DNA from 4 places in the Paenibacillus sp. FSL R7-0333 genome. Region 3 is predicted to be linked to each of the others. Evidence: riboswitches for the same ligand, from Rfam matches in the RefSeq annotation. Region 3 holds a riboswitch; each other region holds the start of a gene.
The links. A riboswitch is a leader RNA that binds a small molecule or an ion and turns the genes downstream of it on or off. The one in region 3 is predicted to bind thiamine pyrophosphate.

Region 1 (5,450 bases), 4.5 Mb from region 3:
TCGTGATATTATGCACCAGTGGGTTCGCTTGGCGTACTTTGGACAGATAAGACATATGAATTCCTCCTGTAGGTATAATTTAAAAATTAATAAAAGCATTCTTAACATCCACTTCGGCAGCCAGCAGACCGTTCTCGCTCAGCCACTGGTTCACCTTCTCCCATGATGCGCTGTCCTGATAGCCGAAGGGCTGGGAACCGGCATCCATCAGCGGCAGCAGGATCTCCAGACTGCGCTGTTCAATGGCTTCATCCAGCGGTGCGGTATCCTCCTGATGGGCGAGCAGCAGCTTCAGCGCTTCATCCGGGTGATCGGCTACATACTGCTGGCCTTTTCTGATGGCATCCACGAATTTCTGATAAAAGCCCTGTGAATCCTGCAGTCCCTGCTCACTGGCGACCAGCACCAGCTCATAATAATCCGGGACCCCGTAATCCACGGGATTGAAGGAGCGGACCAGATGGCCTTCCTGCTCCAGAATCAGCTGCTCATGGTTGATGAACCCGCCCATAATGCCATCCACCCGTCCGGTGGAGAGAGCAGGGATCAGCTCATAGCCGACATCCACCAGCTTGAGGGAGGAAGGGTCCCCGCCGTCGCTTTTGACCATCGTGTTCAGCATGGCTTCATACAACGGGACGGAGGAATATCCGGCCTGCTTGCCGGACAGCTCTCCGGGGCGGGTAATGCCGCTGTCTGCGGCTACCATGAGATGATTCAGCGGATGACGCACCAGCGCGGCAATCGACTTGACTGGAATCTGCTCACCCTGTGCCATCAGCACCTGGGGCTGATAACTGAGTGCCAGATCCACCTTCCCCGCAGCAACAAGCTTCAGCGCATCATTGGTATCGGCCGGCATCTGAATCTCAACCTCCAGACCTTCCTCAGCGAAATAGCCTTCAGCCTCTGCCGCATACAAAAAGGAGTGGACAGCATTGGGATACCAATCGAGCATAATCGTCAGCTTATGGGCCCCGCCTTTAGCCCCGGTCCCAGCCCCGGCCTCAGAGGTAGAGGGTGCAGCAGCCGGGGAGCCGGAGGCCGCCGGATTGTCCGTATTGGCGCAGCCTGCCAGGACAGGCAGCATACATAGCAGCAGAGCGGGCAGCAGCAGCTTGACTGGCTTTGATATTCCACTCAACAGATAACGGAAATAGCGGATAGTAGTCATGAATAACGTCCTCTTTTCTTCAGAATAATCTTCTCCAGCGCGGCGACTGCCAGAAACAGCAGGATACCGAGTAGAGATAATAAGACAACAGCGGCGAACATCTTGGCACTCTGCAGATTCCCGGCCATTCTGCGGCTGAAATAGCCCAGCCCCTGGCTGCCCCCTAGCCATTCCCCGATGGTTGCACCGATCACACAGTACACAGCCGACAGCTTCAGTCCGGAGAAAAAAGAGGGCAAAGCCAGCGGAACGCTCACCTTCCCGAGAATCTGCCAGCGGTTCGCGCCATAGGTCAGCAGCAGCTCCCGGTAGGCGTCCGTGTTCTTGGACAACCCGTCATAGGTGCCGATGACCACCGGGAAGAAAGCGGTTAGGAAGACAACGGCGACCTTACTCCATAGGGTGTAGCCGAACCACATGATGAACAGGGGAGAGAGCGCGATCAGCGGAACCGTCTGGCTGATAATCAGCAGCGGGTACAGCGCCTTGGCCAGCGGACGGAACAGGTGCATGGCGATTCCCAGCAGGCTGCCGCAGACCACGGATAGTGCGAAGCCTGTGAGCACTTCAAGCAGTGTGGCGGGCAGATGTACCCCGAACAATAGATGGCGGTCTTCCATCAATGCCATCCACACCGCAGACGGAGCCGGAAGGATGAAGGGAGGAACCAGGCCCAGCCGGGCTACAGTCTCCCAGACTGCAAGCGTCAGCAGGGCGAGCAGGGCAGCCGGACCGTAATGCTGGAGCAATCTTCTAGGAGCGGCGGTTCTCATATAGCTTCAGCTCCAATTCCTGGCGCAGGGCGGCGAACTGCGGTTCATAGTTCAGACTGTGATGACGCGGACGGGGGAGACCGGCTGGGAATTCCTGCATCCCGCTGCCGCCACTGCCCGTCATTAGATAGATTCTGTCACTGAGCAAGAGTGCCTCCTCCAGGTCATGGGTGATGAACAGCACCGTCTTGTCCAGCTCTGCCCATAACTCCAGCAACCAGCGCTGCAGCGAACGCTTGGTAATGGCATCAAGCGCCCCGAACGGCTCATCGAGCAGCAGCAGATCATTCCCCGCCGCCACGGTGCGGAGGACCGCCACGCGCTGGCGCATCCCGCCGGACAGCTCCTGGGGATAAGCCCCTTCGGTTCCCTCAAGGCCGAAGCGTTGCAGCAGGGTACGGATCTCGGCCACAGCGGCCGCTTTGGGACGGCTGCGCTTGAGTTCCCAAGGCAGCAGACAATTGTCCAGCACGGTGCGCCAAGGCAGGAGGAGATCCTGCTGCGGCATGTAGGCCACACTGCCCAGCCTCTTCGCTGCTGCCGCGGACTCGGCTCCGTTCAGCGTAATCCTGCCTTTGTCCGGCTCCAGCAGGCCGGCGATGATTTTGAACAAGGTGCTTTTGCCGCATCCGCTTCCGCCTACGACAGAAATGAATTCGCCGCGCTGCACATTCATGGATAGCCCTGAGAAGACTGGGGTCCGGGACGAACCCGTCCCGAAAGCATAGGATAGATTGCTAATGTTGATCATAAGACTATGTACGAAACCTCCCGGATTGATTGATATAGATATTGTGTTGAGCACAAAAAAGCCCCATTCATTCCCGGAGGCAATGAATGGGGCGGAAGGTACAGTCGGCTGCGGCCCTGTGACGGGAACCACTGATACATTCTGCTCCACTTCCCTCCGCTGGTATGATCCAGATCAGGTTCAAAGGGTCCGGAGCTTAAGCTCCGTCTCAGTCGGCCGACTCCCCTAGTGAATAATGTTGCTATTGAATTCGTAATTGCTACTTAATATACCACAAATTCTTCTCTTGTAAAGAGCAGATGCTCAGCGCTTCGCCAGACCGGTCACGAACAAGGTGACGATGCCCCGGGAGATGTCCAGCTTGGAGGAATGGTGCCGCTTCTGCTCATACAGGTACAGATCGGGGCTGAGAACAGAGATTAAGGCCGTGGCGGCAAAGGCAGGATCAATGTCAATAATCTCACCGCCCTCCGCAGCACGCTGCAGCAGCTCAGTCATCATCACCCCCAGCCGCTGAAAAAAAGGATGCTCAAACTGGGTCAGCTGCTTCTTGCCGGTGAACTCGGCTTTGATCATATTCAGCAGCTCAGCATACTGCTCAATGAAATCGGCAATCTGCTCAATGCTGCTCTGTAGCTGAGCGAGAGCCGGAGCTTCACCGGCACTTGCAGCCACCTGCTGCTCCAGCCCGGACAGGAATTGATCTGCGCTGCCCTTCAGCAGTGCAGAACAGATCTCACCCTTGTCCGTGAAGCGGCGGTACAGGGAGCCTTGCCCTATGCCTGCCCGCTTGGCAATGCTGTACATGCTGACTGCCTCAAGTCCGCTCTCGGTGAACAACTGGCGGGCAGCTTCAAGAATCCGCTGTACATAAGGATCGGCGGACTCGGGCGGAGCAGATTCTATGGCTTGCGGAGCTGAGCGCGGGAGCTGTGCAGCATCGGTGTCTGGCTTTTTCATGAGTACCCCTTTCAGAAAAGAATTGACACATCGGACAATTGTCCGTAGACTATGAATTGCACTTACGGACAGTTGTCCGTTCACTCATTATATAGAACAATCTGCCCGCAGGTCAATGTAGAACGCGGACAGCTCAGGAGGAGAAGAGACATGGATCAGACCTTGAAGCAGGAAGCCGATTTCCGGCTGTCCAGCATTCTGGTTCCGCTGCTGGCCATTATTGCCGGAGTATTTATGGTTGTGCTGGACAGTACGGCAATGAATGTAGCCTTGTCCAGGCTGGTGGTGGATTTCAAGACGGACCTGCATACGCTGCAGTGGGTAGTTACCGGATATATGCTGGCTCAGGCTTCAGTTATTCCACTTTCAGGCTGGCTGTCTGACCGGTTCGGGGCCAAGACGGTCTTCCTGACGGCGGTAATTGTGTTTACGATAGGCTCGATTCTGTGCGCTACACCAAGCAGCGCCGAATGGCTGATTGTTTTCCGGGTCATTCAGGGACTTGGCGGTGGCTGTGTGCTCCCTGTCGGGATGGCCTATGTGTACAGACTGGCTCCCAAAAGTAAGGTTGGCGTTGTCATGGGGATTATGGGTATTCCCGTCCTGTTCGCACCCGCTATTGGTCCGGTATTGTCGGGCTGGCTGGTTGAATACCATTCCTGGCGCTGGATCTTCCTCATTAATATTCCGATTGGCATTATTGCTGTGCTGATCGGACTGCGCAAGCTGCCGAATGCGGCGAAGAACAGCGTGCCCGGCATGGATAAGCTCGGTATGGTTCTTGGCCCGCTGGCTTTTGCTTCGCTCACTTACGGGGTCAGCCAGGGTGCGCAGAGCTGGACCTCTGAGAAGACGCTGATCGGGCTGCTGTTGGGCGCTGTGGCGCTGATCGCTTTTGTCATCGCCGAGCTGCGCTCCAAGACACCGCTGCTGGAGCTGCGGATTCTGAAATCCGTTGATTTTACGACAGGGATCATCGTGCAGTGGATTGCCCAGTTCGGCTTATATGGCGCGTTATTCCTGCTCCCGCAATTTCTGCAGCAGGCCCGCGGCTTCGGCGCATTTGATACCGGCCTGACGCTGCTGCCGCAAGCGATTGCTTCCGGGCTGATGATGCCGGTTGCCGGAATCCTGTTCGACCGGATCGGTGTGCGCTGGCTCGTGGTCTGCGGTCTCAGTCTGGTCTCCGGTGCGTTATTCCAGTACTCCCATGTGGATCTTACCACGCAGAGCGGCGACCTGATCCTTCCGCTAATCATGTGCGGGGCCGGAATGGGCATGATGATGATGCCGATGAACACGCATCTGCTCAACAAGGCGCCAAGTCATCTGGTGAACCGGGTAACCTCGCTGACGAATTCGATGCAGCAGGTGATTACCTCGCTGGCCGTCTCGACGCTGGTTACAATTCTGACGGCAAGAACAACGGCGCGCGGTACCGAGATGCAGGAGGCCGCTGCCGCTGCCGGAAAGAGTACCGCAGGCGCTTCGCAGGATGCGCTTCTGCTGGCCAAGCAGACCGTGTTGTCGCAGGGCTTCGCGGACACGTTCCACATTATGATGTTTGTCGCGCTTGGCGGTGCGGTCCTTGGACTGCTGCTGCGCCGGGGCCGCCATTCCGGAGCTGAGCGTTCCAAGGAAAAGGCGGCACCGGAAATCATGCACGTATAGTTGTGCCCTTATAGCAGCAGAGCTTGTAACATCCATATAGCAGCGATTCTCCTTTTGCCGGAGGGTCGCTTTTTTGTTGATTTCTCTTCAGAGAATCCTGATGCCGGAGCAGAATTTGGGG
Region 2 (5,450 bases), 7.4 Mb from region 3:
GTCGTGCTGGGCTTGTTCATTCTGTTCTTCTTTCTCTATGTAGGCACTGAGATGAGCCTGGTGAATTTCATGCCGGCGATCTTCATTGCGAAGCTGGGCATGAGCGAGGCCGCGGCTGCACTCACGGTGACCTTCTTCTGGCTGGCCATGTCGGCGGGCAGACTGTTCGCCGGTGTCATCGCCGAGAAGATTTCCTACCGCATCTATGTGCTCGTCAGCTGCTTTGCCGCTTTGCTGCTGCTCGTTATTTTCCCGTTCGCCGGTCACCGGCTTGCCGCCTTTGCGATCATCCTGCTGCTTGGCCTGTTCATGTCCGGCATCTTCTCGATCGCGCTGGTCTTCTCCAGCAAGCTGCTGCCCGGCGCGGAAGAATCCACGCCCAGCATTATGATCGCCTCCGGCGGAATTGGCGGCGCAGTGCTGCCGCTGCTGACCGGCTGGTCCATGGATCATCTGCAGATCGCCCAGACCTCGGGACTTTTGGCCGCTTTTGCCGCGCTGTTATTCGTGCTGAGCGTAACCGCCTGGAGAATCGGGTAATTGAAGCTACAAGGTCCATATTCTGCGAATAAGGATGGAACCCACCCATGGCTATACCGCATTCCGAGCCCACTCTGCATACCGCCTTGCTGCAATTCATTTTCCCCTTCTCCATCAAGGCCGAGGTCGATGAAGAGCTGATTGAGAGTTTACAGAAGGATGGATTTACGCGTTTTTTTCTTGAGAACAAGGAACTGGAGCATGCCTATTACGGAGAGAGCCACTGTGTATCCCATGAGAAAATGGAGCGCAGCTATCTTCCGTTTGCCGCCCATGTCTTGTTTCCGCGTGAGAAGGACAGGGATTCCTTCCGCCGCTTTTCCCGGGCCAATGATCTGCTGTGCGGGCTGCAAATGCCCTTTCAGACGGTTCCCTTCCGCGTGCTGTCGACCGATGTGTTCCTCTGCCCGTTCGAGCTGGGCTTTCTGACGGTAAGAGTGGCTATTGAGGAGGAGAATCTCCCCTTCAGCATGGTGCTGGAATTCGCCGACCGGTTCCGCAACCTGGAGGATGTGAGTGTTCAGGATGAGCATACCTTCATCCATTGTCATAAGAAGTCTTTTGCCCGGGTGGAGGACTTCGTGTTCAGGCATCTGGCAGCCGGGCTGGAGCCGTATCTCGATCCTGCGGAGACCAATGGCAATTATTTCGAGACCCTGCCCTTCTTCGTCGATGAACGGATGCTGGTGCAGGCCTTCTACGGCGTTAATCTCCCGGAGGATGAGGAAGAGATCAGTGTCGAAATGCTCTACCGTGCCTCTCAGGTGGATGGTCTGACCATCGACGGCAGCCCCTACATGAGTGCAAGTGATCCAGACTATATCAAGCAGTACACCCGGGAGCATTGCTATAGCCGCTGGGGACCGGACACCTACTATATGACCAATGAGCAGACCTTCTGCTGCGTGAGCCGGGCGAAGCCGGAGATTGCCGCAGGCCTGATCAGCCAGATGTACGGCGAATATTATTACGGAATGCTGCTGAGTATTTTTCATAAAATCGTGCTGCTGAAGCTCGCCAACCTCCACTCCCGGCTGCGCATCAACCACGATAACGACGAGATCGAGAATCTGATCTTCCTGATCAACAAATTCTCGGCCAAATTCTACTTCCTGGAGCTGATTTCACAGTCGCAGGGGCGGGAGATTTTTTTTCAGCTGCGTAAGGTATATGGCAATGATGCTCTGTTCGATGAGGTGAAAATGACCCTCAATGACCTGTTCCAGTACCAGGACAAATTCCAGGCCAAACGGCGGGATACACTCCTGATGGTGCTCACCGTATTTACGGTCATCAGCGGGATATACGGGATGAATCAGGTCATCGAGGATCTGAAGGGCCAGATCGACTGGAGCAAAATGCTGGAGTACTCCGCGTTCGAGTATCTGGCTCTGTTCCTGACCTTCTCTGGGATTACCGTCAGTGTCGGCTTAACGCTGAGAGAGATCTGGAACGGCATCCGCAGCCGCCGGAAGAAGCGGCATTATACGAGGGATTAAGACACAGAGGGTGGACAATGTCGAAGCTGCCGTCTATAATACACCGTAAGAACATAGCAATACCCGTGAACTTTATAGAACCAGGGGTGCTGGAATTGGCCGGCTGAGATTGTATCCCACAAGATACTGACCCTTACACCTGATCTGGATAATGCCAGCGTAGGAATCTTCATTCAACACAGTGCCTTGAGCGGTACTGAAGCTGAATCCCCTCACGCAAGTCACTGGCGTCCCGATCTTCGGGACGCTTTTTTGATTCTAAGTATGTACAGGAATAGGGTTTCTGTAAGCTCTGAAGACCAGGGGTTGCTGGAAGGAGAGAGAAAGAGAAATGGGAGTCAAAAAAACAGTCACACTACTGCTCAGCTCCATGCTGGTTCTCACGGTCGCGGGATGTGGCGGCGGGAACAACAGCGGCAATGCGGGGGCCAGCGCACCTGCTGCCGGTAACAGCACGGCTGCACCTGATGCAACCGCAGCCGCACCCACAGATGCACCTAAGGCGCTGACTCCGGTCAAGATTGCCCTGGACTGGACGCCGAACACGAATCATACCGGCCTGTATGCAGCCAAAGAGCTGGGCTATTACGCGGAGGAAGGTCTTGACGTCCAGATTGTACAGCCTGGCGCTGCCGGGTCGGATACAATGGTCACTTCCGGCGAAGCCCAGTTCGGCATCAGTGCCCAGGAGGCGCTGACCCTGGCCCGTCTGCAGGATGTGCCGCTGGTATCGATTGCTGCAATCATTCAGCATAATACCTCGGGCTTCGCGGCTCCGAAGGACCGCAATATTAAGACGCCGAAGGATTTTGAAGGCAAAACGTACGGAGGCTGGGGCTCCCCTGCGGAGCAGGCCGCCATGAAAGCGATTATGGACCCCGAAGGCGGGGATGTCTCCAAGGTGAAGCTGGTGAATATCGGCGAAGCGGACTTTTTCACAGCTGTGAAGCGGGATATTGACTTCGCCTGGATCTTCTATGCGTGGACCGGGGTAGAGGCCGAGCTGCGCGGCGAGCCGCTGGATATGCTGTATCTTAAGGATTATGCGCCGCAGCTTGATTACTACACACCGGTGCTGACCACCAGCGAGAAGGAGATCGCCGAGCATCCTGAAGTGGTGAAGGCCTTCCTTAAGGCTACGTCCAAGGGGTATCAGTATGCTATCGATAACCCGGAAGAAGCCGCGACGGTCTTGTCTGATGCTGTACCTGATCTGGACCCCAAGCTGGTGCTGGCCAGCCAGAAATGGCTTAGCCCGAAATACAAGGACGACGCCCCGCGCTGGGGTGAGCAGAAGCTTGAGATCTGGAAGAATTACGCCGACTGGATGTACGGCCTGAAGCTGCTGGATAAGCCGCTGGATGCGGAGAGTACGTTTACGAATGAATTTTTGCCGGAATCATAATGAGCCCGCATGGCGGGAATCTTATACCTAACTTGGAGAGGAAGGATTCATCATGGCTAACACACTGCTCAGCATTCAGGTAATTCCCAAGACACCGAACAACGAGGATTCCATCCCTTACGTGGACAAGGCTATAGAGGTCATTCAAAAGTCAGGCGTGAAGCATCAGGTGAATCCGCTGGAGACCACGATGGAAGGCGAGCTGTCCGAGCTGCTGGATATTGTGCGTGACATGCATGAGGCGCTGATCGCTTCCGGCAGTCCGAGTATGATCTCACAGATCAAGATCGCCCATAATCCGGGCGGCATCAGCATGGAGAAGCTGACGGAGAAATACCGGCCGTGAGAAGCACCTGGAAGCTAGTGTGGCCGCCCTTTGTGGCGGTCCTCTTTTTTGTCGGGATATGGCAGCTATCGGTCATGCTGTTCGACATCCCGGCTTACCAGCTGCCCAGCCCCGCGGATATCGCGCGTGAGACGAAGAACAACGCCTCCGGGATCTGGGAGCACACCGCCGCCACGCTGCGGCTGACCCTGATCGGCTTCCCGGTCGGCACAGGCATCGGCCTGCTCACCGCCTTGCTGCTGCATCTGCTGCCCTGGGTCAAGCGAGCCCTCTATCCGCTGCTGATCCTCAGCCAGAATGTGCCCTCCATTGCGCTTGCCCCGCTGCTGATTATCTGGTTCGGGTTCGGCCTGCTGCCCAAAATCATCCTGATCACCCTCGTCTGCTTCTTCCCCGTAGCTGTTGCGACCATGGGCGGGCTGACGCAAAGCGACCGGGTAATGATGAATTATATGAAGATGGCCGGTGCGGGCAAGTGGCAGATCTTCAGCAAGCTGGAGCTTCCCGGCTCCCTGCCCTCCCTGTTCTCGGGCCTCAAGATCTCCGCCACCTATGCGGTGATGGGCGCAGTGGTGGCGGAATGGATCGGCGCCGACAAAGGGATCGGCTACTATATGCTGCTGCAGAAGTCCTCTTACCGTGCGGACCGGATGTTCGTGGCCATCGCTATTATCGTGCTGTTGAGTCTCGTATTATTCGCGCTCATTGCCCTGCTGGAGAGATGGCTGGTGCGCTGGAAGCCGCGCAAGGAAGCTTAATGCCCACGGGAGGATATCCCAACACGGAAGTACTTATAATCAACTGAAGGAGGTTACGCGAAGTGTCTGAGCTTACGAGGATTAAACTGGAGAAGGCGGACGGAGACGGACGCCTGGGTACACGGACTGTGCCGCCTGCGCTCGAAGTCAGCGGCATCAGCAAGTCGTTCAAGCACCGCCGCCGGGAGACGCAGGTGCTGGATCAGGTGTCCCTGACCGTGGAGCCGCAGGAATTCGTCTCCATTGTCGGCCCTTCCGGCTGCGGCAAAAGCACGCTGTTCCATATTATCGGCGGCCTTACGCTGCCGGATACCGGAACCGTCCGCATGAACGGCATCCCGGTGACCGGGCAGCGCGGCAAGATCAGCTATATGCCGCAGCAGCCCGCGCTGTTCCCGTGGCGCAGCACACTGGATAACGTCCTGCTTGGCGGCGAGCTGCAAGGCGCCCCGCAGCGGGAGGCCCGCGAAGCTGCGCGCCACTGGCTGGCGAAGATCGGCCTCGGCGGCTTCGAGCGGGCCTACCCGCACATGCTGTCCGGCGGCATGCAGCAGCGGGCCGCCTTCCTGCGGGCCATGCTCGCACCGCAGGAGCTGATGCTGCTCGATGAGCCGTTCAGCGCGCTCGACGCGCTGACCCGCGAGCAGATGCAGCGCTGGCTGCTGGAGCTGTGGGAGGAGAACCGCCGTTCCGTGCTGTTCATCACCCACAACATCGAAGAGGCGCTGCTGCTCTCCACCCGCATCTACGTCTTCTCCGGGCGTCCCGGCTCCGTCCTCCACACCGTGGAGGTCCCGTTCCCGCGCCCGCGCCGCGAAGAGATCGCCGATTCGCCGGAGTTCCTCCGGATGCGGCGCCAGCTCTCAGAGTGGATGCGCGAGGAGCAGGCGAAGAGCCAGAGC
Region 3 (5,450 bases):
TGCAATATCCGTAGTTAGCGGACCGAGGGTGTAAAAAGGGGCTTCGTGACAAATCTCAAGCTGCTTGTCCATATTCTCCTTGATCTTGTGCATTGGCACATGGCCCGGACCTTCTACCATAACCTGAACATCATGCTTCCAGGCAAGCGCCGTCAGCTCTCCCAGCGTCTCCAGCTCGGCGAACTGGGCTTCGTCATTGGCATCGGCGATAGAGCCGGGACGCAGGCCATCCCCCAGTGAGAAGGCCACATCATACGTCTTCATGATCTCACATATGTCTTCGAAGTGTGTGTACAGGAAGTTCTCCTGCTGATGGGCCAGGCACCAGGCAGCCATAATCGATCCGCCCCGGGATACGATGCCGGTCATTCTCCGGGCAGTGAGCGGAATATAGCGCCGCAGCACCCCGGCATGAATGGTGAAGTAATCCACCCCCTGCTCCGCCTGCTCAATCAGCGTGTCGCGATAGAGCTCCCAGGTTAAGTCCTCGGCTATACCGTTCACCTTCTCCAGCGCCTGGTATATGGGCACTGTCCCGACCGGCACAGGAGAATTGCGGATAATCCACTCCCGGGTGGTATGGATCTTAGAGCCGGTGGAGAGATCCATGATGGTATCAGCCCCCCAACGGGTCGCCCACCGCATCTTCTCCACCTCCTCTTCAATAGAAGAAGTGACCGCCGAATTTCCGATGTTGGCATTGATCTTCACCAGGAAGTTACGGCCGATAATCATCGGCTCACTCTCCGGGTGATTGATATTGGCCGGAATAATAGCACGGCCCGCAGCCACCTCATCCCTTACGAACTCCTTCCGGGTATTCTCTCGGATCGCAATATACTCCATTTCCGGTGTGATGATCCCTTGCCTTGCATAATGCAGCTGAGTCACATTGCCGCCTACATAGGCCCGCCGGGGATTCCTGCACAGTCCTGGATAAGCTTCTGCGGCAGCCCCTTCTCTGCGGATTCCGTTATCCTCCGGCCGGACGGCTCTTCCGGTGTACTCCTCCGAATCGCCACGCTCCGCGATCCAGCTTGAACGGTGCGGCGGCAGCCCCCTCCGAATGTCCATCTCCTCCGCGGCATCCGTGTACATACCGCTTGTGTCATAGACCCGCAGCGGAGCATTGTCCTCTTCCCCGGCAACGCCTTCGGTTCTGCTGAGGCTGATCTCCCGCATCGGAACCCGGATATCCGGGCGTGAGCCCTCCACATACACTTTACGGCTTGCGGGGAATCCGGAAAGATCCACCTCTTCGTTCTTCATCATTTCTGACATTCCAATCTCCTCCTCTTCACTCTGTGAGTCAATCAGATAAGATGTCACGCAGCAGACTGAGCCGAAGAATCTATAGATTCCTGCAAGTCAAAAAGCCGCTCCACCTGGAGCGGCTTTATTAAAGGAACAGTCAAATAAGACTGTATTCAAAAAAGGTCCGACTCCACTTTCCTACGCTGGTATGATCCAGATCAGGTTCAAGGGTCCGGAAATTCAATTTTCCCGTCTCAGCCTATTCAGGCTCCCCTAGTGGGTATCTTATCTAATTAAATACATTTTACCTGTATGGGTAATTCTTGTAAACCCGTTATTTATCCAGCGATTCGCTCCAGTCGTGCACCATCGTACCTTCCAGGAACTTCTCGGCATCCATAGCGGCCATACAGCCGGTTCCCGCTGCCGATATCGCTTGACGGTAACGTGTATCCTGTACATCGCCGCAGGCGAATACACCCGGGATGTTGGTCTCGGTGGTACCCGGGTTCACCACGATATAACCGTTGGCATCGGTGTTAATCTGGCCGCCTAAGAAGGCTGTGTTCGGTGTGTGTCCAATCGCTACGAACACACCGTCTGCTTCTACCAGCTCTGTCAGACCTGTCTCATTATTAAGCACCGTAAGGCCCTTCACTCCGGTCTCTCCTACCGTTACTTCAACCGGTGTGCGGTTCAAGGCCCAGGTTACCTTGCTGTTGTCACGCGCCCGGTCCTGCATGATCTTCGAGGCCCGCAGCTCGGGACGGCGGTGAACCAGCGTTACGCTGGACGCAAAGCGGGTCAGGAAGCTGGCTTCCTCCATAGCGGAGTCTCCGCCGCCGACGACGACAATCTTTTTATTACGGAAAAAGAAGCCGTCACAGGTCGCACAGGTGCTGACCCCGCGTCCCACATTCTCCTGCTCGCCCGGAATGCCCAGATATCTTGCAGAGGCCCCGGTTGAAATAATAACCGACTCCGCTTCCAGTACACCCATTCCGTCCACTGTTACCTTGAACGGACGCTGTGAGAAGTCCACCGACTCCACCCAGCCATTCTTGAATTCAGCGCCGAAGCGTTCCGCCTGCTTGCGCATATTGTCCATCAGGTCCGGACCCAGAATCCCTTCAGGGAAGCCTGGAAAGTTCTCCACTTCTGTCGTCGTTGTCAGTTGTCCCCCCGGCTGCAAACCTTCAATGACCAGCGGGCTCAGGTTCGCACGCGCCAGATAAATCGCGGCAGTCAGCCCGGCCGGGCCTGTTCCGATTACAATCGTTTTGTACATTACATTGGCCTCCTTACAAGTAGGTGTTCTTACAACAGCAATTGCTTCAAATACGGGTAGTGGACGGCGATAAGCCGCCGGTTCCGGGCAGCATCCCCTTGGGTCCGGGAGCAGCCGCAGGCTCCTGCTCTTCGCCGGGCGAGCCGCCGGCTTCATTCAGGTTCTCCCCGATCAGCCGCTGAAGGCTGAACAATACCGCCTCCTGCAGGCGGTCCTCCTGCAGCGGCTCCTGCTCCAGAACTCCGCGCAGTACCTCGGACATCTCCTCGTCCTCAATCCAGCGGAGAGCCTCGGTCACCTGAAGCTTCGTAGCGGAATCGCCGTAGCGCAGCGCCCAGAAGAACGAGGCGCGCAGCAGCGGATTATTCCGCACTTCTTCAGTGAATCTGCCCGTATTGCCCTTCCACTGCTTCAGCTGCTCCTGGAAGGGCAGCTGATAGTTATAGCTGACAGCAGGCATAGGCTGTCCTTCTGCCCGGGCCTGCTGGAGCTGGGACAGGAAGAACGCCGGGACAGCGGAAGCAGGGTCCAGCTTGGCTGCCTGTCTCCAGCAGCGCAGCGCCTCATCATGTTTTCCGCTATTGCTTGCCGCGGCCGCACAGTAATGATACAGCCCGGCATCTCCGGCGACCTCCTCATCCTTCAGCAGACGGCGGAAATGGCTGTAAGCGGCAGCGTGCCGGCCCAGGATACCCATGGTTGTAGCCATTTTGAATACATGCTCCTGATGGAACGGCACCGTTGCTTCAAGCATACCGAGCAGCGTTTCAAGCTGTTCCTTATCTCCTGCATACTGCAGGAAGATGGCCATATTGCACAGAGCATGCAGATTGCCGGGGTCTTGCTTCAGCACCTCATTCAGACATTCCTTCGCCTTGGCGAACCGGCCCATATAGAAATGAGCTAATGCCAGATTATTATGCGCAGCCAAAAAATCCGGGGTACCCGCAGTGATCTCCTCCAGCAGCTCTACAGCCTGAGGGAACTTACCCTCCTCCAGCAGACTACGCGCCCGGTCATGCTCTACGACTCCCTCACGGCTGCGGATACGCACCAGCGGAGCAGGCCGGTTCAGCTCATATTGCAGCAGCTCCATCAGTTCTTCGGATTCGGTCATGAACTCGCCGTTAGCATCCTCTTCCAAGTAAGTGACCAGCGAACGCTCCGCCTCTTCAAAGCTTTCCATATTGGCGAAGTTATTAGCCATGTAGAAATGGCATTCTGTCATAGCGGGGTCGATTTTCTCCAGAACATGGATAAGAATCTCGTTAGATGCGGTATAATTGCCCATCTCAGATAATATACCCGCCATATTGCAATGATTCACCGGATTATCCGGCTCATATTCAACAGCTTTGCGAAAATTTCTTAATGCCTTATCATATTGAAAGCGGTCCAGCGACCGAACGGCTCTTTCAAAGAAAAAATTGGCATCCAGAGTGACCGGAATGACATTACTGTGCTCCGCGGCATTCTCTGAAGTTCTCTCTATCATGGAAGCAAGGCACCTCCCTTGTTTCAGCTTCCCTAGCCTTACCTGTTCGTTTCCATTTATGGTCTCGGCTGTCTTCTTCACACAGTATACCACATGTGGCAACGAGATTCTCAAGTCTCAGAGAGAGAGCTAACGGGAGGGAAAAGCTCAAAAAAAGACGCGGGAGTTAAATCCCCGCGTCTCTGAACAGCTTATCTATGGAACCGCCCTCGATGATAATACGCGTGGCCTCAGCCAGCATGGGAGCTACCGAGAGCACTGCGAATCTGCTGGAATGCTCGTCCGGCAGGGCAATCGAATCGGTAATGACAATCTCGTCGATATTGGGATGATCCATCCGCTCAAGCGCATCCCCGGAGAACAGTCCGTGCGTAGCACAGACGATACTGTTCCGGGCGCCCCGCTCCTTCAGGCCCTCCACCACATTGACGATCGTGGTTCCGGTATCTATAAGATCCTCTATAATGATTGGCGTCCTGCCTTCCACATCACCAATGACATGCGTAATCACCGATTCATTATGCGCCGGACGCTTCTTAATCATGATGGCGAACGGCGAATCCAGCCGGCTGGCCAGCTTCTCCGCCATGGACGCTCGTCCCGCATCCGGGGAGACCACGACCAGATCGGTAAGCCCCTTCACCTTCAGATAACCGCTAATCAGATCAAGCGCCGTCAGATGATCGACCGGAATATTGAAGAATCCCTGTATGGCTGCGGCATGCAGATCAATCGTAATTACGCGCGTTGCACCGGCGGTGGTCAGCACATCGGCGACCATTTTGGCCGAGATCGGCTCACGTGGTGCGGACTTACGCTCCTGCCGGGCGTACCCGTAATAGGGAACGATAATGTTCACCGTTCTGGCCGATGCGCGCTTGGCGGCATCAATCATGACCAGCAGCTCTACAAAAAGCTCGTTAATCGGATGAGCCAGGGATTGCACCAAAAATACGTCGCAGTTCCGGATGCTCTCTTCATAATGCACATAAATCTCGCCGCTTTTGAAACGGGTCAGCTTAATCTGGCCAAGCGGCGCACCAAGGCGCTCCGCAATATCAGCGGCAAGCTTCGGATTCGACGAACCGGAAAAAATCCGTAATTGATGATGCATAGTACCCTCCTGGGATTATAAATTTATACGTTGAACGGAACAGATGTACGGCGGCGTCCTTCAAAGACGGCCAGTTCGCGGAAGCCGGTGCGCCAGAGCATGTCCCGGGCCTCTGTTAAGCCGTCTCCCAGCTTCATGGGATCATGCGCATCAGAGCCAACCGTGAGCGGAATGCCCAGCTCAAGCGCCTGAACAAGCACATGCTCTGCCGGGAACATCTCGGCGCACGGCTTGGTCAGCCCGGAAGCGTTCAGCTCCATCGAGATGCCGCTGCGGGCAATGACCTTCAGCGTATCCAG
Region 4 (5,450 bases), 5.4 Mb from region 3:
TGGTTAAGTTACATTCAGTTTGGACACATCCAGCTAAGCCAAATCAGCTTGCCTACCTCAAGCCAACCGGCTCGGACAGGATATCCCAGTCCTTGAATACCGGCTGGAGTCCTTGCGAGCGCAGCATCTCGGCCATCTCGTTCACGCTGCGGTTGTCCGAAATTTCAAACTGCGGTGTTCCCCCTTCCAGGGAATGTCCGCCCACTTCGGTGGATACCCCTGCGGACATCTTCGTGATGCCGAGCTGGACCAGATGATCGCGCAGAGCGGCAGGCTCGCGTGTGGATAGTGAGATGCCGGAGCGCGGCAGAAATAGGCGGTAGGCGAGAATGATCTGCACCAGTGCACGGTCGGTTACATCACTTGCGGGATTGAATTCGCCTAAGTACGGCCGGAATCGGGGAGTCGACAGCCCGATTTCGCATTCCGGGTACTTGTCCTGCAGATACCTCGCATGCAACGCAGTTGCCAGCGCCTCCTGGCGCCATTCGTACATGCCGAGCAGAGCTCCGATATTTACCGAACGGAAGCCCGCCTGACAGCCCCGCTCGGGAGCATCCAGCCGGTTGCGGTAGACGCGTTTGGGTCCTTTTACATGCAGCGAACGATAAGTCTCCTGGTGGTAGACCTCCTGATAGAGCGTCAGACCGTCCACACCGGCTTCTCTGAGCTCAGCATATTCTGCTGTCGAGAGCGGATTCACTTCAATGCTGACGGAGGAAAAATAGCGGCGCAGCACATTCACGCAGTCCCTCACATAACCGGCCGGACTGTCATTCCGGGATTCTCCGGTCAGGACCAGAATGTGGCGCAGGCCCGTGGCTGCGATGATCTCTGCTTCCCGGGCGACCTGCTCCAGCGTCAGCTTTTTACGCGGAAAATCATAGATAGAACTGAAGCTGCAATACGTACAGTGATTCACGCAAAAATCAGCCAAGTACATCGGGGTAAACAGCTGCATCACATGGCCGAAATGCGTACGCGTTAACCGGTGCGCCTTCTGCGCCATCTCCTCCAGATAAGGCTCCGCTGCCGGAGACAGCAGGGCCATCAGCCCCTCTTCATCGACCTGGTCAGCACGAAGCGCGCGCTTCACATCCTCTGCCGTATACCGGCTCCATAGCGTCCCGTAAGGAAGCTGCTCCAGCCGGGTCATCGTCTCATAAAAGCTCATAACCGTTCTCTCCTCCCTATTCCATCTGTCAGGCCAAGAACCCGGTCAACGGTGAAGAGGCTGCCGCCGTCTCTTCCACAGGCCCCAGTCCGGCGAGATAAGCCTTGCGCCCTGCGGCTACCGCGTCACGGAAGGCTTCTGCCATCAGCAGCGGATCTGAGGCGGTGGCAATCGCTGTATTAAGCAGCACCGCTGCGGCCCCCATCTCCATCGCCTCAGCCGCCTCGGACGGTCTGCCGATTCCGGCATCCACGATCACCGGCAGATTCGTCTCGGAGATCAGAATCCGGATCAGTTCCTTGGTCTGCAGTCCGCGGTTGGACCCGATCGGCGCTCCCAGCGGCATCACGGCCGCAGCCCCCGCTGCCTTCAACCGCAGGGCGGCGGACAGGTCAGGACTCATATACGGAAGCACCACGAAGCCCTCTGCTGCAAGGATCTCGGTCGCCCGGATGGTCTCGGTATTATCCGGCAGCAGATATTTCTGGTCGTTGATGACCTCAATCTTCACCCAGTTCCCCAGCCCCGCCGATCTCGCCAGCCGGGCAATCCGTACTGCTTCCTCTGCGGTGCGCGCACCGGAGGTATTAGGCAGTAAGGTCATATGGGAAGGAATATGGCTGACAATATTGTCACTGCTCTCCGGGTCCACCCGGCGCAGAGCAACGGTAATGACCTGTGAGCCTGATCGCGTAATCACCTCGGGAATGAGGGTGTTGCGGCTGTATTTTCCGGTACCAATGAACAGTCTGCTGGTTAGAGTCACTCCGCAAATCATCAATGGATCTTGCATGTTAACGCCTCCTGGAATAAGTCTTCTTGTTTAGCCTCCGCCTACAAAATGAACCAACTCCACCCGGTCCCCCTCGCTGAGCAGTGTCTCTCCATAAACCTCTCTGCCGGCAAGCTCACCGTTCAGCTCGACAATCACCAGCTTACCGGCCCACTCGGGCCGGGACAGCAGATCCTCCAGTGTCCGGCAGCTCTCTTCAATTCTATGCCTCTTCCCGTTAACGGTCACATTCATGCCTGTTCACCTCCTGCTGTGCCCTGTGTTTGAGCCATATCCAGCGCTTCAGCCAGCTCTGCTGCCCTGTGGACCGCTTCCCTGTAAGCCCGGGCCGCTGCCACCGGGTCCGGGGCTCCACAGATCCCCGACATGACAGCAATGCCAGCCGCCCCTTGGGCCAGCACCACTCCGGCATTGTCCGGGGTAATCCCTCCAAGCGCAATCAGCGGGATGCAGCTCCAGCGGACGGCCTCTGCCAGCTGCGCAAGTCCGCGTGCCTGCTGTCCGGGCTTACAGGCCGTCGGGAATACATGCCCGTAGAGGCAGAAGTCTGCTCCCTGCCTTCCAGCCTCCGCCGCCTCTTCCCGCGAGTGTACCGATCTGCCGATCCGCAGGTCCGGTGCAAGCCCGCGTGCTGCGGCTGGCTGAAGGCTATGCCAGGCCAACTGTACACCGCCTGCCCCGGCGGCCAGGGCAACATCAATCCGGTCATTAATGACCAGCTTCGAAGGCGGAACCCCGGCCTGAAGCATCTGCTGCGCCGCCGCCAACAGTTCCCGGGCGGGCATGGCTTTTTCCCGGAGATGGATATAATCCACTATAGAATGTACCGCCACGGCCCAGTCGGCCAGCGCTTCAGGCGGCAGCCGCCCGTCTGAGATGACATGAATTTCGTGCAACACGTCCACCTTCCTCTCCTCAGCGCTACGCTGATCCCTACCTTCAAACACAAAAAAGACCGCTCCCCGTAAAGGAAGCAGTCTGGAATAAAAGCAGGAATACCGGTACTAGCCGTATACCCCCGCTGCATTATTCGTTCTCCACTTCCCTACGCTGGTATAAACCAGATCAGGTTCAAAGGGTCCGGACAACTTACGCCCGTCTCAGCCTTGCGGCACCCCTAGTGATCGTTCTATGCGGTTGTTTCGTCTTGCTTGTTGTATATTAGCATATTATTTCTGTCAGGGCTATTCTTTCGTAGATTTTACTTCAATTACAAAAACCACGGATGAACTCCCTTCTGAAAATTTACCATCCTCGGTTGTCCAGAATGCTGATATGCCGTAGTAATAAACGCCATGTTCTTTTGGAGCATTAAAAGAGCCGTTCTTCAATGGAATTTGCACTTCTTTATCATCGACAAATTGCTGAACGGTTAACCCGCCGGGTGCCGGTTTATAAGTAAAAGCAACATCAATCCCCCCCTCAGGGGCTATAACAGTGGGAGTAACCCCCTGTACCATGGATTGTCCTCCTGTATAATCCGCACATCCTAATTTTCCCCAGCAATAGCTGCCTTGGGTAACCGGAATTTGGGTTTTTCCGGAAGTAACAAGGGGTAGCGGTGGCGATTCCTGTGTAATTCTAATCCCAATGCTTTTTGCATTTCCTTCCAATCTTGTATTTGCCACAAGTCTCCCTGCAAAAGGAGTCAAATAAATGAACACTACCAGAAAAACTAAAATCCCCGCTGCAGATAGAATGAATCCTTTTTTTCTAAGCATCCCAATCCCCTTTCATATCAAATTATCTAAATAGACGGAAATATATTGTAATAGTTACAAGCGCTGAAAAAAAGCCTGCCGGCAAGCGGTTAGGCTTTTTTAAAAGAGAATTTATATGTTGCACACGATAACTTATCCTTCTATTTCTCGCTGAAACGGTACTGTCCTTTAAAAGGACGGCAAAGCCGTTTCCATTTGCTTTCTGAAGATGTCGATTAAAGAATCTGCATCCAGATCTTATTCTGCACCCATCATCCGTTCACAACCTCGCCGCCGTTCACATGCATCACCTGTCCGCTCACATAGGAGGAATCGTCCGAAGCCAGGTACACATACGCCGGTGCCAGCTCTTCAGGCTGTCCCGGGCGCTTCATCGGCTGGGTGCCGCCGAACTCACTGACCTTCTTAGCGTCAAAGGTTGACGGGATCAGCGGGGTCCAGATCGGTCCGGGCGCTACCGCATTCACGCGGATGCCCTTATCCGCCAGATTCATCGACAGTGACCGGGTGAAGCTGAGAATGGCTCCCTTGGTGGACGAATAGTCCAGCAGCTGCGGGCTGCCGCGATACGCCGTGATGGAGGTGGTGTTAATGATCGTAGCACCTTTTTTCAGATGAGGCATGGCGGCCTTGGTCAGATAGAACATGGAGAAAATATTCGTCCGGAACGTACGCTCCAGCTGCTCCGCCGTAATGTCCTCAATATGATCCTGCGGATGCTGCTCCGCCGCATTGTTGATTAGAATGTCAAGCTTGCCGAGTCCTTCAACGGTTTGACGAATCAAGCTCTGACAGAAGCATTCGTCCCCGATATCCCCGGCGATCAGAATACACGTTCTGCCCTCCTGCTCCACCTGGCGCTTGGTCTCTTCCGCATCCTCATGCTCGTTCAAGTAGGAGATCACCACATCCGCGCCCTCCTTGGCAAAATGAACGGCAACCGCACGCCCAATCCCGCTGTCGCCTCCGGTAATGAGCGCAGCCTTGCCCAGCAGCTTGCCTGCTGCCTTGTACGCTGGTGTCTCAAACTCCGGAAGCGGGTTCATCTCACTCTCAATTCCGGGGCGCTGATCCTGCACCTGCGGTGGTAAAGTTTTGACAGGTTGCTTGCTAGTGTCTGGCATAATCCATTCTCCTTTCGCTGTCCACAGTATTGTTGATCAATCATGTTAGCATGGCTTAAGGTCTGGTGTTTATGCATCAGGCAGTGTGCCTGCTTGGCTCTACGTTATGTTACTTACCACACTTGGCAGCCGCCCAAACAAGTAATCTTCGTTCAACGGTTCCTATAGCGGAACGATAGTCAGTGAGTAACGAACGTTTCCAAAAAGAATATTATCTATATCCGCTAAGGGGAATGACCTATACTTTGTGGGGAACAACGGCAAGATCGTATTGAAATTATACTAGCAGGAGGGTATCGCACAATGAATGCAAGAATAACCTTATCTCCGGTCACCCCGGATGATATCGATTTCATCACAGATCTGGAAACCAATGCTTCGCTCTGGCCCTTCGAGGATATGCTTCCAACCGACAAGGAGGCCGTCCGGAAGACTGTGGCGGAACGAATCCAGAGCGACTGGCATAGACAATTCCTGATCCGGCTAGCCACTCCCGAAGCAACCCCTGTAGGGGAACTGAGTATACACTGGTATGTAAAAGAGCGCGAGAGCTGGGAGCTGGGCTACAGCCTTTTCCCTGAATACCGGGGGCAAGGCTATTGCACCGAAGCGGCGCAGCTGGCCTTGAAGCTTGCTTT

Region 1: it holds a riboswitch for thiamine pyrophosphate, as region 3 does, so the genes downstream of both, MKY86_RS12640 (ABC transporter ATP-binding protein) here and thiC (phosphomethylpyrimidine synthase ThiC) in region 3, are expected to answer to the same signal.
Region 2: it holds a riboswitch for thiamine pyrophosphate, as region 3 does, so the genes downstream of both, MKY86_RS00495 (ABC transporter substrate-binding protein) here and thiC (phosphomethylpyrimidine synthase ThiC) in region 3, are expected to answer to the same signal.
Region 4: it holds a riboswitch for thiamine pyrophosphate, as region 3 does, so the genes downstream of both, MKY86_RS08730 (thiamine phosphate synthase) here and thiC (phosphomethylpyrimidine synthase ThiC) in region 3, are expected to answer to the same signal.

The regions. Positions count from the first base shown of each region.
Region 1 covers NZ_JBBOBZ010000001.1:3,063,220-3,068,669, forward strand. The annotation lists gene thiM (hydroxyethylthiazole kinase) at 1-61, opposite strand, end outside; gene MKY86_RS12630 (ABC transporter substrate-binding protein) at 80-1,174, opposite strand; gene MKY86_RS12635 (ABC transporter permease) at 1,171-1,947, opposite strand; gene MKY86_RS12640 (ABC transporter ATP-binding protein) at 1,928-2,698, opposite strand; TPP riboswitch at 2,833-2,935, opposite strand; gene MKY86_RS12645 (TetR/AcrR family transcriptional regulator) at 3,002-3,658, opposite strand; gene MKY86_RS12650 (DHA2 family efflux MFS transporter permease subunit) at 3,809-5,329, shown strand.
Region 2 covers NZ_JBBOBZ010000001.1:118,149-123,598, reverse strand. The annotation lists gene MKY86_RS00505 (MFS transporter) at 1-540, shown strand, start outside; gene MKY86_RS00500 (hypothetical protein) at 588-2,039, shown strand; TPP riboswitch at 2,112-2,222, shown strand; gene MKY86_RS00495 (ABC transporter substrate-binding protein) at 2,371-3,444, shown strand; gene MKY86_RS00490 (thiamine-binding protein) at 3,497-3,790, shown strand; gene MKY86_RS00485 (ABC transporter permease) at 3,787-4,548, shown strand; gene MKY86_RS00480 (ATP-binding cassette domain-containing protein) at 4,629-5,450, shown strand, end outside.
Region 3 covers NZ_JBBOBZ010000001.1:7,561,574-7,567,023, reverse strand. The annotation lists gene thiC (phosphomethylpyrimidine synthase ThiC) at 1-1,281, opposite strand, end outside; TPP riboswitch at 1,433-1,539, opposite strand; gene trxB (thioredoxin-disulfide reductase) at 1,589-2,542, opposite strand; gene MKY86_RS32690 (tetratricopeptide repeat protein) at 2,589-4,037, opposite strand; gene MKY86_RS32685 (ribose-phosphate diphosphokinase) at 4,204-5,151, opposite strand; gene hisJ (histidinol-phosphatase HisJ) at 5,175-5,450, opposite strand, start outside.
Region 4 covers NZ_JBBOBZ010000001.1:2,122,497-2,127,946, reverse strand. The annotation lists gene thiH (2-iminoacetate synthase ThiH) at 53-1,174, opposite strand; gene MKY86_RS08740 (thiazole synthase) at 1,203-1,967, opposite strand; gene thiS (sulfur carrier protein ThiS) at 1,998-2,201, opposite strand; gene MKY86_RS08730 (thiamine phosphate synthase) at 2,198-2,872, opposite strand; TPP riboswitch at 2,993-3,096, opposite strand; gene MKY86_RS08725 (hypothetical protein) at 3,152-3,688, opposite strand; gene MKY86_RS08720 (SDR family oxidoreductase) at 3,940-4,812, opposite strand; gene MKY86_RS08715 (GNAT family N-acetyltransferase) at 5,116-5,450, shown strand, end outside.